3 regions of the Arthrobacter sp. NPDC089319 genome follow, and region 2 is predicted to be linked to each of the others. Evidence: riboswitches for the same ligand, from Rfam matches in the RefSeq annotation. Region 2 holds a riboswitch; each other region holds the start of a gene.

Region 1 (4,580 bases), on a different contig from region 2:
GAGCGGAAAGCAACCGCCGTGGCGCGGGCCAAGTCGCTGCTGGACAAGGTCGGCCTGAGCGAAAAAGCGGACGCTTATCCCCGCCAACTCTCCGGCGGCCAGCAGCAGCGGGTTGCAATCGCCCGCGCCCTCTGCATGGAACCGAAACTCATGCTGTTCGATGAGCCGACATCCGCACTGGATCCCGAGCTCGTCGGCGAGGTCTTGAAGGTGATGAAGGACCTGGCCACATCCGGCATGACGATGGTGGTGGTCACGCATGAAATGAACTTCGCCCGCGACGTCGCCGACCGAGTGGTCTTCATGGACGACGGCTATGTGGTGGAAGAGGGACCGGCCCGGGACGTCATCACCAACCCTCAAAACGAACGCACCAAGGCGTTCCTGGCTTCGGTTCTCGCTGAACCGGCCGCCGCCTGATTACCGGGGTGAATGCAATCATGAACGAAGACTTTTTCGACGTCGAAGTCCGGTCGATCAGCCGCGAGTCCAACTGCGTCCTGTCCCTGCAGTTGGAACATCCGCTCGGTGACGACCTGCCGGAGTGGGATGCCGGATCGCACATCGACGTGCTTCTGCCCAACGGCCTCCTGCGCCAGTACTCGCTCTGCTCCGTGCGGACGGACCGGTCCGTTTGGCGGTTGGGCATATTGCGCGAGCCGGAGGGGCGCGGCGGCTCGGCCTACGTGCACGACCTGTTGCGGCCCGGGACCAAGATCCAGGTGCGGGGCCCGCGCAATAACTTCGTCCTGGCACCGGCGGACAGCTATGTCTTCATCGCCGGCGGCATCGGCATCACCCCCGTGCTGCCGATGATCCGCGAGGCTGCCGAACGCGGCATACCCTGGCGGCTGGTCTACCTGGGACGCAGCCGCTCCTCGATGGCGTTCCTCGACGAGATCGAGGCACTCGGCGGTGACATCCACATCCACGCCGACGATGAGAGCGGTTTCTACCCGCTGGCCGAACTGCTGGCTGAACAGGACGCGGCAACCCACGTCTACGCCTGCGGTCCCGGGCCGCTGCTCAATGTGATTCAGTCGATTGCCGACGGCTGGGAGGACCCCGGACGTTTCCACTGCGAGCGTTTCGCGGCCACCGGCGATGCCCCGGCGATTCCCGACGGCGGGTCATCGGCCTTCGTCGTCGAACTGGCCGACGGTACGGAGGTCCCGGTGGGCGCGGACGAGTCCATCCTGCAGGCGCTTGAGGCGGCCGGACTCAGCCCGCTGAACTCCTGCCGCGAGGGAATCTGCGGAACCTGCGAAACGCCGGTGCTGGACGGCGAGATTGACCACCGCGACTCGCTGTTGTCGGATGCCGAGCGTGCCGCCGGGGACACCATGATGATCTGCGTATCCCGGTGCAAGGGCAGGCGGCTGCTCCTGGACCTATAGCGGGGGAAGCCGCCGGCGGAACGGAAGCCGATGCAAGGCCGGGGGAGCGTTCAACCTGGACCCTGCCCGGATGTCGCCGGCCCCCGGTTCACTTGGCAAGATGGTGGTCATGGACAAGCAGAAGGTCGTGACCGCGAGCACACCGCGCACGCTGGGCTACTACCGGGCGGAAGTTCTCATTGTGCTCGGGCTCTCGCTGGGGCAGTCGGCGGTCTACGCCGTGGTGAACCTGCTGGAGAAGATGACCCGCGCTCCGCTGGCCTCGCAGACGACCACGTTGAACCCGGTGCTGAACCAGCGGGAAGTCTTCGATTTCGTGTACCAGATGCTCGGCATCCTCTTTGCGCTGGTACCGGTGGCCCTGGTGCTGTTCCTGCTGACCTCGGCGGGCCAGTCGGCCTTCCGCTCGATCGGGTTCACCTTCTCCCGGCCCCGGGTGGACTTCGGCCTGGGCTTCCTGCTGGCGCTGGCGATGGGTGCCGGCACGCTGGCCGTCTATGCCGCCGGCCGGGCGCTGGGGATCACCACCGCGATCGTCCCCGCGGCGTTGGACGAATACTGGTGGACCGTGCCGGTGCTGGTGCTGTCGGCGCTGCGCCACGCCATTCTCGAAGAGGTGGTCATGGTGGGCTACCTGTTCAACCGGTTCGCCAAGTTCGGCTGGGGGATCTGGACCACGATCTTCGTCAGCGCCGCCCTGCGCGGGACCTACCACCTGTACCAGGGGATCGGGCCGGGCATCGGAAACTTCCTGATGGGCCTGGTGTTCGGCTACGTCTATTCGAAGGTCAAGCGGGTGATGCCCCTGGTGGTCGCGCACGCGCTTTTGGATATCGCCGGTTTCGTCGGCTACGCGCTGGTGGGCCCGGCCATCGGCATCGGTACCTAAGACGGCGTACCTAACGGTCGGCCGAGAGGATGCTTGCCGGGGACAGGCAAAAGGCTCCCGTTCCGGCCTCTTGCGCCACCGTGGGTGGGAGCAAGAGGCCGGAACGGGAGCCCTGCGTAAAAAAGCGAGCCGTGCACCGGGCCGGACGAGACCGGAACCTTAGAGTTCGACGATGCCGTTCGCGGTTTCGAAGCGGACCGACATGATGCCCGGCGTGCCGTTCGGCGCGGTCCACGCAACCTTGACGTCGTCGAGCAGGTCATCCACCGGGGTGCCCAGCCAGTCCGCCACGCGATCCGAGGAACCGGCAATGGTCAGGCCGATCAGCTTGACGGATGCCGGGCGGGCGTTGGACGGGTGAAGCGCCTCGGTGCCGTCATCCCAGCGAAGCATGTAGGGAACCTGCGGGTCGGCGATCAGGCCCTTGATGCCGATCTGCTGCCAGGTCAATTCCTGGCCGTCCGGGAACTTGCGGTTTCCGGGAACCGCATGGCGGCCCAACCGCTCTTCGAACGGGGTCAGATCGTCCACTTCCACGCACCAGCCCATCCAGCCGCCGCCGGCTTCGGAGCGGGCACGCACGGCCTGCCCGAAGGGGGCTTTGTCGGACGCGGGGTGGGCCAGGACCTCCACCACTTCCAGGTAATGGTGGTCGGTCAGCGGGAAGATCATATTGCGGGTGCCGAAGCGGGGGTGCACCCCGCCCTTGACTGCGTCAATACCCAGAGCTTTGGAGATCCGCTCTGAGGTGGCAGCCAGACCGTCGGGCTCAACAGCATATGAAACGTGGTCGAAGCGCATAGCCATATCTTGGCACTTTGTGAACCCTCTCTCGACTTAGGGTGACCTAAGTCACCAGTATCCGGCCGGATGTGGCTCGAAGATCCATGTCTGGCAGGTGCTCACACCACCAGATTGGGGCGGAAAAAGCGCCGCTGCGGGCGGTCATAAGGTGTCACATTGTTGCGGCCGGGCGGGCTCTCCGCTGAGACTGGACGCAGGTCATGAGTGCCAGCGTGAAACCCCGGTTTGCTGGCCGGCAACCCTCCAACCGCGGTGGGGTGCCCCGGGTGAAGACCAGGCAGCCGCCATCAGGCGGTGCGCAAGCGCGGGTCACACCCGGGATAGACATGCCGGCACGGCCGGATCCCGGATGACCCCTTCCCATGAAGGAGTTGCACCATGTCCAATGCAGACTGGTCCTTTGAAACCCGTCAGATCCACGCCGGCCAGGAGCCGGATGCCGCCACCGGCGCCCGTGCACTGCCGATCTATCAGACCACTTCGTTCGTGTTCCCCAGCGCCCAGAGCGCCGCGGACCGCTTTGCCCTGTCCGAGTTGGCGCCCATTTACACGCGGATCGGCAACCCGACCAGCGAGGCCGTTGAGGCCCGGGTCGCCAGTCTGGAAGGCGGTGTCGGCGCGCTGCTGTTGGCCTCGGGCCAGGCCGCATCCACGTTCTCCATCCTGAACTTGGCCGAGGCCGGCGACCATATTGTGGCCAGCCCCAGCCTGTACGGGGGCACGTACAACCTGCTGCGCACCACGCTGCCCAAGTTCGGCATCGAGGTGACGTTCGTCGAGGATCCGGACAACCTGCAGCAGTGGCGCGACGCAGTGCAGCCGAACACGAAGGCGTTCTTCGGCGAGGTGGTCTCCAACCCGCGCCAAGATGTTTTGGACCTGGAAGCGGTCAGCAGCATCGCCCATGAGAATGGCGTGCCGCTGATAGTGGACAACACGCTGGCCACCCCGTACTTGATCCGCCCGATCGAGTGGGGCGCAGACATCGTGCTGCACTCGGCCACCAAGTACTTGGGCGGCCACGGGACGGCCATCGGCGGCGTGATCGTGGACGCCGGTACCTTCGACTTCGCTGCCAATCCGGAAAAGTTCCCGGGCTTTAACACCCCCGACGAGACCTACAACGGGCTGGTCTTCGCCCGCGACTTGGGCGTCGGAAGTGCGCTCGGCGCCAATCTCGCCTACATCCTCAAGGCCCGCGTCCAGCTGCTGCGCGACCTGGGGTCCGCGGTCTCCCCGTTCAACGCCTTCCTGATCGCCCAGGGGCTGGAGACGCTGAGCCTGCGGGTGGAGCGCCACGTGGCCAATGCGCAGAAGGTCGCGGAATTCCTCGAGGCGCACGACGACGTTGCGTCCGTCGCGTACCTCGGCCTGCCGTCGAGCCCCTGGTACGACCGCGGCCGCAAGTACGGTCCGAAGGGCACCGGCGCCATCGTGTCGTTCGAGATCAAGGGCGGGATCGAGGCCGGCAAGCGTTTTGTGGACGGCCT
Region 2 (4,580 bases):
GACCCGGCTGGATGGAACCGTGCTGCTCTCCACCTCGGCGCACACCGGCTTCGAGACGGGCCGGTGGCAGACGGCCCAGATTGGCGATTCATTGCCGGCGTTCGTGCGCCTCTTGTTGAAAGTCCTGCGGAAGGACCTGGTCACCATGCAGGCGAAGTCAGTGGAGAAGATCCGGACCACCACCGAGGACGTGGTGCGGATGCAGGGACGCAAGATCAACGCGCTCTGGCAGCGGGAGTTCATCGACTTCGACCCGGTGCCGTACCTGGAGCGTTTGCAGATGCCGGTGCTGGCCATCACCGGCGCCAAGGACGTGCAGGTGGACCCGGAGGACCTGGACGTCATTGCGGCCACCGTGCCCGGCCCGGTCAGTACGCGGAAGATCGACGACCTCTCGCACCTGCTGCGCCGGGACCCGAAGGCTCCGACCCTGTCCGACTACAAGCGGCAGATCCGCGAGCCTGTGGACGCGGAACTGCTTGAGCTGGTGGGCAGTTGGGTGGCGGAGCGGGCCGACGCCGCCGCGTCCGGGGCATCCGACGCCCAAGAGCTGGCCCGCTAACCCGCCTCATCGACTGTTCAGACAACGCCCTTAAACCGCGGTCTAAGGGCGTTATCTCATTCCTGGATGGGGACTGCCGGCTGGGAGACCGATGGCGAAGGTACCCGTAGCGGGAACTCATGGGTAGGGTGGCGCCATGGCACACCAGAATGATCCCGAAGTCGTCAGCCGCCTGCTGAGCACGCCCGGCCGCTGGGCCGTGGTCGGCCTGTCCACCAACCCGCACCGGGTTGCCATGCGCATCTCCAGGTACCTGATGGACCAGCTGGACATGGAGGTGGTCCCGGTCAACCTGCAGGGCGACGACGTCCACGGCCTGACCGGCTACCGAAAGCTTGCGGACATTCCTGGTCAGATCGACGTGGTGGACTGCTTCGTCAACTCCCAGAAAGTCGGCCCGGTGGTGGACCAGGCCATCGAAGTCGGCGCGAAAGCCGTCTGGCTTCAGCTGGGCGTCGTCGACGAAGCCGCCGCGGAACGGGCCAAGGCGGCAGGGCTAGACGTCGTGATGGGCACCTGCCCGGCCATCGAAGCCCCGCGTCTGGGCCTCTAGCCAGTCAGCGGCCCGCCTTGCCCGCCACCTAGGCTGAGACGTTCAGCGCTGTTGCATCACTCGTACATCGCGATGAAGCGGCCAACCACCCCGCCGGCCCGGAGCTTGTCGATGGCGCCCGGGATGTCGGCGTGCGTGATGTGGTTCATCGGCGGGTTCAGCTGGCCGGTCTTCATCAGTTCGTAGATGCCCGCCAGGTCCTCCTTGGTGCCGGACTTTGAGCCCCTGATGGTGAGCTGGTTGATGATGATCGGGTAGGTGTTGATGGTAGATTCGAGCCGCCCCATGCCCACTTGGACCAGGGTGCCGAACTCGCCGAGGGTCTCGATGGCGGCCGAAGTGGTGGTGCCGAAACCGGCGTAGTCGACGATCAGTTCCAGGTTCTTGTCCTTGAACGCCTCTATCGAGGCGGCGACGCCGGCCAGGCCGATCTCGTCGGCCAGTTTCTGCGTCTCGGGGTTGACCTCGGCTCCGTAAACCTCGGCGCCGGACAGCGCCGCGGAGCGCGCGCCGATGTAGCCCAGCCCGCCCAGGCCAATGACGCCGACTTTCATGCCTTTCCTGGCCCCGCCGACGGCCATGATCGCGTGGTAGGCGGTCAGGCCGGCATCGGTCGCCATCGCGCCGAGGTCGAAGGGCACCTCATCGGGCAGAGCCACCAGGTTGTCATCGGTCGCGCGAAGCTTGGCGGCGAAGCCACCGTCCCACTTGCCGTAGCCGAGGGCGTCCCCGTCCGACATCACCGGGGAGAGGCCCACCCGGTCGCCCACCTTCCAGTGGCCCATGCCGTCGCCGACCTCGCTGATCACCCCGGCGGACTCATGCCCCATGGTGCGGGGCAGCCCGTGCTGGAACAGCGCCATCCAGCCCGGATCATCGAGCGTGGTGACGTCCGAGTGGCAGACACCGGAGGCCTTGACGTCCACCACCACCTCGCCGGGGCCGGCGTGCGGCTCCTCCACCTCGTTGAGCTCCAGCGGCTTGTTCGTCCCGGTAAATTGCCATGCCTTCATATTTCGAACCCCCCTGAGCGGCGGGACGGTCGACGTCCCGGACCGGCCGAAATTGGTGGCGCAACTTCACCCTAGTCCCGTCGCGGAAAGGCCCACAGGGGTCGTCGGACTGGAGCTCATCTTCGCCCGGAATTCATCCGGACGGCCCGGCGCCGCGGGGTACCGGCAGGGAGCGGAACGATCCACAGGAAGGCGGGGGCCGCCGTCGTCGGATGGGGGTGTCCGTAACATTCGGCAGTGGAACGTCATGGCCCGTCACATGCTTCACAGCGCCGGATGGGGCCCGGCAGACTTTTCCCCAAGATCAAGAGTCCCAACGACAAGCTCTGGCTGGTTGGGCGGCAACCCTCTTCCGTAGCGGGGTGCCCCAGATGAGGATCCGGCCGCGCACAGATCGGTGCCCGGCAAGTACGGCCCCCGCCAGGCTGCGTCGTCGACTGTGATGGTTGCCGCGCGGTGCGGCAGGCGGGAGCCCCTGCACGAGGAGGCGCCATGACCGCCGTCGTCATTGAAGAAAACCAGCAGACCCGCCGTTCCCCCTGGAGCGGACAGGCCAGCCGCGAAGAACTCGCCCACTGGCAGCAGATCGCCGAGGGCGTGGCCGCCGTGCTGAGCACGGACGTGCTGGAGCGGGACCGGCGCAATGCGGACCCGCAGGCCGAAGTGGAGCTGCTGCGCAGTTCCGGCCTGTTCAACCTGATCATCCCCAGCGAGTGGGGCGGCGAGGGCGGACACTGGGAAAGCGCGCTGCACGCCGTGCGCATCCTAGCCCGCACCGATGCGTCGATCGCGCAGATCCTGGCCTACCACTACGCAAACCTCGGTGCCGTGGTCTTCTACGGCAACGCGCAGGTCCAGGAACGCCTGCTCCGCCGCTCCGCCCAGGGCCGCTGGTCCTGGGGCGACTCGGTCAACCCGGTGGACCCTAACTTGGATCTGGTGCCCGATGGCGACGGCTACCGGCTGGACGGCGTCAAGCACTTCTCCACCGGCGCATCCGTGGGCGACGCGATCCTGGTCAACGCCGCGATCACCTCCGGTCCGGATCAGGGCAAGTTCCTGGCCCTGGCCTTGGAACATGACCGCGCCGGAATCTCCTTCCTCGGCGACTGGGACGCGTTGGGCCAGCGCCTCTCCGCGAGCGGCTCCGTCAAGTACGACGGCGTGCTGGTCACCTCCGCTGACATCATCGGCGAGGTGGGGGAGGAGCCCTTCTCTTCCCTGGTGACGCCGTACATCCAGCTGGCGTTCGGCAACCTCTACCTGGGCATCGCGCAGGGCGCGCTGGAGCGCGGCCGCCAGATCACCCTGGCGCGCAAGAACTCCTGGTTCCTCAGCAACGCAGACACCTACGCCCAGGATCCGCTGACCCAGCGGGTCTATGGGGAACTGTCGTCCCGGGTGGCTGCCGTGGAGGCCTTGGCAGACCGGACGAACGAACGCTTCGACGCCGCCATCGCCGTCGGCGGGGAGCTGACGGCCGAAGCACGCGCTGGCGTCGAGATCGAGATCGCCCGGCTCAAGGTGGTCTCCACGGAGGTGGGCGTGGAAGTGGCCAACCGCATCTTCGAGGTGACCGGCTCTTCCTCCGCGAAAACCGCGGTGGGACTGGACATCTTCTGGCGCAATGTCCGCACCCACACCCTGCACGACCCGGTGGACTACAAGAAAGTTGAGGTCGGCGCCCACTTCCTACTGGGCGACATCCAGCCGATCTCGCTCTACACCTGATCCGCCCCGCATTCCCATCCGTCCCACCTCGGCCGTGCACGGCGGAGACCTCCAGGAGCACCACCATGACCGAAACCCTTGACCACGCAACAACGTCCGTCCACTCGACGCCGGCCTTCGAAGCGGCGGCCGCCAAGTACCGTCCGATCTTCCAGCGCATTACCGCAGGAGCGCTGGACCGCGAACTGGACCGCGAGCTGCCGTTTGAGCAGATCGGCTGGCTGAAGGACGCCGGCTTTGGCGCCGCCCGGATCCCCGCCGATCTCGGAGGCGACGGCCTGGACTGGGAGGAGTTCACCGAACTGTTGATCGAGCTGGCCGCCGCGGACAGCAACATTCCTCAGGCGCTGCGCTCGCACATAGCGCTGGTGGAGGAGAACCTGTACCACCACGGCCGCGGCGGGGACCGCAGCAACTGGCTGCGGCGCTTCGCCTCCGGCCAACTGGCCGGGAACGCGTGGACCGAACCGGGCGCCGGCGGAACCGCCACCGTGCTCTCTGAATCCGGCGGCAAGCTGGTGTTGAACGGGCGCAAGTTCTACACCACGGGCACCATCTTCGCCGACTGGATCGACGTCACCGCCAAGCGGCCCGACGGCTCGGACGTCTCGGTGATCATCTCCACCAAGACACCCGGTGTGGAAACCTACGACGACTGGGACGGCTTCGGCCAGCGGCTGACCGGCAGCGGCACCACGGTGTTTACCGACGCCGAGGTGGA
Region 3 (4,580 bases), on a different contig from region 2:
CAGCCCCAAGAACACCACCGTGGTCCGGGGCTGCGCAGCGGCCGCGCCGTCCGGGGGGTGGGCCCGGTTCTGGTCCGCGCGCGCGGACTCCCGGGCTGTCGAGGGACCGGACGGCTGGTGAGGGCCCCGGTCCGGGCTGGGAGGAACTGCCATGGTTAACTTCCTGGCGGCGCGGGTGGCGCAGGCGGCCTGATACTGGTTGCCTGGGGACGCTATCCGCCCCGCGAGAGTTACCGTACTGCCGTCCGCGAGGTGGCACAACCCCCGATTTCGGCGCGGCGCTGTCGTACGCTGGAAGCCTGCCCAGCGAAGGGACACACCAATGGACGACGCCGGATCCCGCCTGATCTTCGGCAGCATGGGTTTGGGCGGTGGCTGGGGGAGCGGCCCGCTGGAGGCCGCCGACGTCGCCGCTGCCCACACAGCCGTGGAGGCGGCACTGGACATCGGCATCAGGGTATTCGATCACGCGGACATTTACGCCCACGGCAAGGCGGAGGCTGCGTTCGGCCGGGTGCTGGCCGAGCGGCCGGAACTCCGGGAAGCCTTGCAGTTGCAGAGCAAATGCGGCATCCGGCTGCCGGTTCCCGGACTGGTGGGCCAGTACGACTCATCCCGCGAGGCCATCGTGGCCGGTACCGAGGAAAGCCTGCGCCGCCTGCACACCGACCATCTGGACACGCTGCTGATCCACCGGCCGGATCCGCTGGCCCCGGCGGAGGAGATTGCCGAGGCGTTCAGCCGCCTCCGGCTGGCCGGGAAGGTCCGCCGCCTGGGCGTCTCGAACATGTCCGGCGAGCAGATGCGGTGGCTGCAGGCCGCGCTCGACGAGCCGCTCGCCGTCAACCAATTGGAAATGAGCCTGTACCGGCGGGACTGGCTTGAATCCGGGGTGCTGGTCAACCACCCGGAAGGCGCCGCCGTCGGCTTTCCGCACGGCACTTTGGAGTACTGTGCTGCCCACGCGGTGGAGTTGCAGGCCTGGGGCTCGCTGGCGCGGGGCCGCTACAGCGGCCGGCCGGCGGAACGGGCCGCCGGCACAGCTGACGAAGCTGACGGCGACGGTGGTGCGGCAGCGGATCGCGCGACGGCAGCCTTGGTCTCCGAGTTGGCCCGGGACAAGGGCTGCACGCAGGAAGCCGTAGTGCTGGGCTGGCTGCTGCGCCATCCGGCCCGAATCCGACCGGTCGTCGGTACCAGCAATCCGGAGCGGATCAGGGCCTGCGGCCAGGCTGAGGAGATCGGCGCGGCAATGACCCGGCAGGAATGGTACGCGCTGTGGGTGGCGGCGCGGGGACGCCCGCTGCCCTAGACGAACGCGGGCTGTACCAGCCGGCGGAACGAGGAGTCGTGGAAGACCAGCGGTTCGTGCGCGCCGACGTGCGTGCTCAGCGCGTGTACCTCCAGCAGCACCACCTGGTGGTCACCGGCCGGGAACTCCTGATGCACCGAGCAATCCAGCCACAGCGCTGCCTCGTTGAGGAAAAGCGCGTCCCGGTCGGTGCGGTCCAGGCTCAGCCCGGCGAAGCGGTCGCCGCTCTTGGAAGCAATCTGGCGGCAGACGCCGTCGTGCTCCGTGCTCAGCACCGACACGCCGATCCGGCCGGCGTGGCGGAGCAGCGGCCAGGTCCGCGAGGTGTTCTGGACGGCGAACATCACCAGCGGCGGCTCCAGCGAAACGCCCACGGTGAAGGAGGAGGCGACGATGCCTTGCGGCTCACCGTCGATGACGGCGCAGAGCGCTGCGATTCCGGAGGGAAAGCGCCCGAAGGCGGAGCGCAGGGTGTTCGGGGTCAAGTCGTTGTGCAGGGACATGGCCATCCTTGAAGCTCAGGCGCATCCGCTGCTGCCGGAGGATACGCGTACTTGCCTGCCGACAAACCCGGCGGGCCGAATCATCACCTGGAGCACCCCGCTACGGTAGAGGGTTGCCGGCCAACCAGCCAGGGCTGTGAAGTTGGCGCTCGTGATTCATTTCCAAGGTAAAGCGGGACGTGGCCTCGGTCAAACGCGGGTAACAGTTCGTCAAGAACTCCCCGTGCGCGGCATCGGCAGCAGGGTCCGTTGCCTTAGGCGTCGGCCGGCTGTTCCGCGCCGCGGTTTAACCGGAACGGGTGGGCGGGATAGACGCCCAGAATCCGGATTTCGGTGGTGAAGAATTCCAGTTCCTCGAAGGCATGGACCATTGGCTGGTCCTCCGGATGGCCTTCGACGTCCACCATGAACATGGTGGCCGCGAATTCGCCGCCGACCATGTAGCTCTCCAGCCGGGTCATGTTGATGCCGTTGGTCGCGAACCCGCCGAGGGCCTTGTACAGCGCCGAGGGAACGTTCCGCACCCGGAAAACAAAGCTGGTCACCGCGGGACCGGGCAGCTCCTCGCGGCTGGGGACGGGCCGCCGGTCCGCCAGCACCACAAACCGGGTGGTGTTCGTTGGATCGTCTTCCACTTTCTCGGCGAAGACTTGCAGGCCGTACAGCTCAGCGGCCATCGGCGGCGCGAGCGAGACCTTGGTGGGATCGTTCCACTCGGCAACTTCACGGGCCGACCCGGCGGTATCGCCGGCAATGACGGGCGTCAGCCCCAAACGGCGGATCAGCTTCCGGCACTGTCCCAGGGCATGGATGTGGCTGTGTACTTCACGGGCCTGTTCCACGGTGGCCCCGGGAATGCCGAGCAGGCTGAAGCGGATGGGCAGGAAGAATTCCTCCACGATCTGCAGCGTGGTCCGGGGCAGCAGGGCATGGATGTCCGCCACGCGGCCGGCGATCGAGTTGTCAATGGGGATCATGGCCAGTTCGGCCTCGCCGCTGGTGACGGCGGCGAAGGCGTCTTCAAAGCTGGCGCATGGCACCGCGTCCCAGCCGGGCCGGACCTCAAGGCACGCCATGTGCGAGTTCGAGCCGGGTTCACCTTGGTACGCGATTGCTGGAGCCATGGGCGAAATTATCCCACCGGGAGGGCCCGTGGCCTTATTCGGCGGGCTCCGGCCGGCGTCACAAAGCCGGAGCGAAGCGCCGATAGAGTGGAGGGCGTGGAAGGATCCAATCCCCGTGCCGTTGCCCTCGGGCTCGCTGCTGCCGTCGTCGCCCTCTTCGCCGTCAGCCTGACGGTGATGCCGTCCATCATGGGGCTGGACATCATGCCCCCGCTAATCGTGGTGTCCGTGCTGCTGCTGATCGCCGCCGGCGTGCTGGCCGGAATGGCTATTGCTGCCAAGCGGTCGGGGCGGCGCTAGCGCAGGGCTATTAGGCGGTCAGGCGACGACGCTAAAGCCTCCGGTCCACCGGAGCTTCTCGGCGGCGGCCAGGGAGATCTGCAGGAATCCCAGGGCCTCGAGGGCCCGGGACAGAGCGCCGGCATCGATGGCGTTCAACCCGGCGGCGGTGACCACCTCGGCCAGCTGGGACTTGGCCGCGGCGTCGTCCCCGGCCATAAGCACGGTGGTGGGCAGGCCGCCGACGGTGCCGGAGGACAGCGTGGCAGCGAAGGTGGTGTTGAAGGCCTTGACCACGCGCGAATCCGGCAGCGAGGCGCTGAGCTCGGCTGCCGCCGAACTGTCGGACGGCACGGTGAGCGAGTCGAAGGTTTCAAAGTTCAGCGGGTTGGTGATGTCGACGACGACCTTTCCCGCCAACTGGTCGCCGCAGCTGCGGACGGTGTCGGACAGGCGGGGTAGGGCACCGCGAGGATGACAATGTCGCCGGTTACGGGCCGGGCGTCGTCATGGTCGAACGACTCGAAGCCGGGAGTCAAGGCCCGCGGCGGGCCCGTGCTGGTGGGCCCAGCCGGAGTGGCGGATCCTAGTCGAGGTCGGATTCCTGAGTGATGCCGTAGGGCACGTCGTCGCTCAGTTCCACAGTGAACTGCCCGGGCCCGGTGCGGGTGACCAGAATGCCGCAATCGCCGTCGATGGCCGCGATGGATTGCAGTTCTTCCACCGCAGCATTGAGGAGGTCGTGGGCCTCGGAGGCCGTCTGTGCCGTCAAAGACTTGGTAGCCAAAGTCGTGGCCATGGTTCTGCCTTTCGTGACCGGAGGCCGCCGCAGAGGAGAAAGCGCGGGATGGGTAGCTTCCGGCCGGAACGTGGTGCCATGCGGAACGGTGCATGGAAGTTTACATTCTGCCATTCCAATGGACATCAGATGAATTATCAAGCGGCGTGGCGTGGAACACCTCTCCGGATTCAGAGGTTCTGGCGCGGATTTGGCGGGGTTCGGCGGCGGGGGAGTGTGGCCAAGAATACGTCGTGGAGGCCGACGTTACGCGGGCGGGCTGCCGATAGTGGGAAGCATGAACTACCGCTACATCCCCTCAGCTGCCGGCCTGACCGTTTGGGGCATCGTCCTCTTCGTTGCAGGAGGTGCGGTGAGCGGCTGGATGTCCGCCTTGGCGGTCCGCGAGTCCTTCCGGGACGCCACCAGCGTGTTCTACAGCTCGAACGCGGAGGTCTACACCGGCTTTGCGGTCCTGTTCGCGGTGGTTTCGATCGCCGGCTTCGTGCTGCTGACGGTAGGGATTTCGCGCGCCGTGAAGCGTGCCGACCAGCGGTACGACGGCTGGTTCCGGACGCTGCAGC

What was found. A riboswitch is a leader RNA that binds a small molecule or an ion and turns the genes downstream of it on or off. The one in region 2 is predicted to bind S-adenosylmethionine.
Region 1: it holds a riboswitch for S-adenosylmethionine, as region 2 does, so the genes downstream of both, AB0N75_RS13890 (bifunctional o-acetylhomoserine/o-acetylserine sulfhydrylase) here and AB0N75_RS02955 (acyl-CoA dehydrogenase family protein) in region 2, are expected to answer to the same signal.
Region 3: it holds a riboswitch for S-adenosylmethionine, as region 2 does, so the genes downstream of both, AB0N75_RS17720 (flavin reductase family protein) here and AB0N75_RS02955 (acyl-CoA dehydrogenase family protein) in region 2, are expected to answer to the same signal.

The regions. Positions count from the first base shown of each region.
Region 1 is NZ_JBFBGZ010000009.1:32,253-36,832, reverse strand. It holds gene AB0N75_RS13910 (amino acid ABC transporter ATP-binding protein) at 1-420, shown strand, start outside; gene AB0N75_RS13905 (PDR/VanB family oxidoreductase) at 441-1,397, shown strand; gene AB0N75_RS13900 (CPBP family intramembrane glutamic endopeptidase) at 1,507-2,286, shown strand; gene AB0N75_RS13895 (VOC family protein) at 2,446-3,087, opposite strand; SAM riboswitch class IV at 3,287-3,401, shown strand; gene AB0N75_RS13890 (bifunctional o-acetylhomoserine/o-acetylserine sulfhydrylase) at 3,469-4,580, shown strand, end outside.
Region 2 is NZ_JBFBGZ010000002.1:24,312-28,891, forward strand. It holds gene AB0N75_RS02940 (alpha/beta fold hydrolase) at 1-562, shown strand, start outside; gene AB0N75_RS02945 (CoA-binding protein) at 699-1,115, shown strand; gene AB0N75_RS02950 (zinc-binding dehydrogenase) at 1,172-2,128, opposite strand; SAM riboswitch class IV at 2,431-2,545, shown strand; gene AB0N75_RS02955 (acyl-CoA dehydrogenase family protein) at 2,621-3,859, shown strand; gene AB0N75_RS02960 (acyl-CoA dehydrogenase family protein) at 3,925-4,580, shown strand, end outside.
Region 3 is NZ_JBFBGZ010000017.1:13,114-17,693, forward strand. It holds gene AB0N75_RS17710 (DHA2 family efflux MFS transporter permease subunit) at 1-153, opposite strand, end outside; gene AB0N75_RS17715 (aldo/keto reductase) at 323-1,312, shown strand; gene AB0N75_RS17720 (flavin reductase family protein) at 1,309-1,815, opposite strand; SAM riboswitch class IV at 1,858-1,972, opposite strand; gene AB0N75_RS17725 (prephenate dehydratase) at 2,070-2,939, opposite strand; gene AB0N75_RS17730 (hypothetical protein) at 3,036-3,239, shown strand; gene AB0N75_RS17735 (hypothetical protein) at 3,258-3,638, opposite strand; gene AB0N75_RS17740 (hypothetical protein) at 3,805-4,017, opposite strand; gene AB0N75_RS17745 (hypothetical protein) at 4,295-4,580, shown strand, end outside.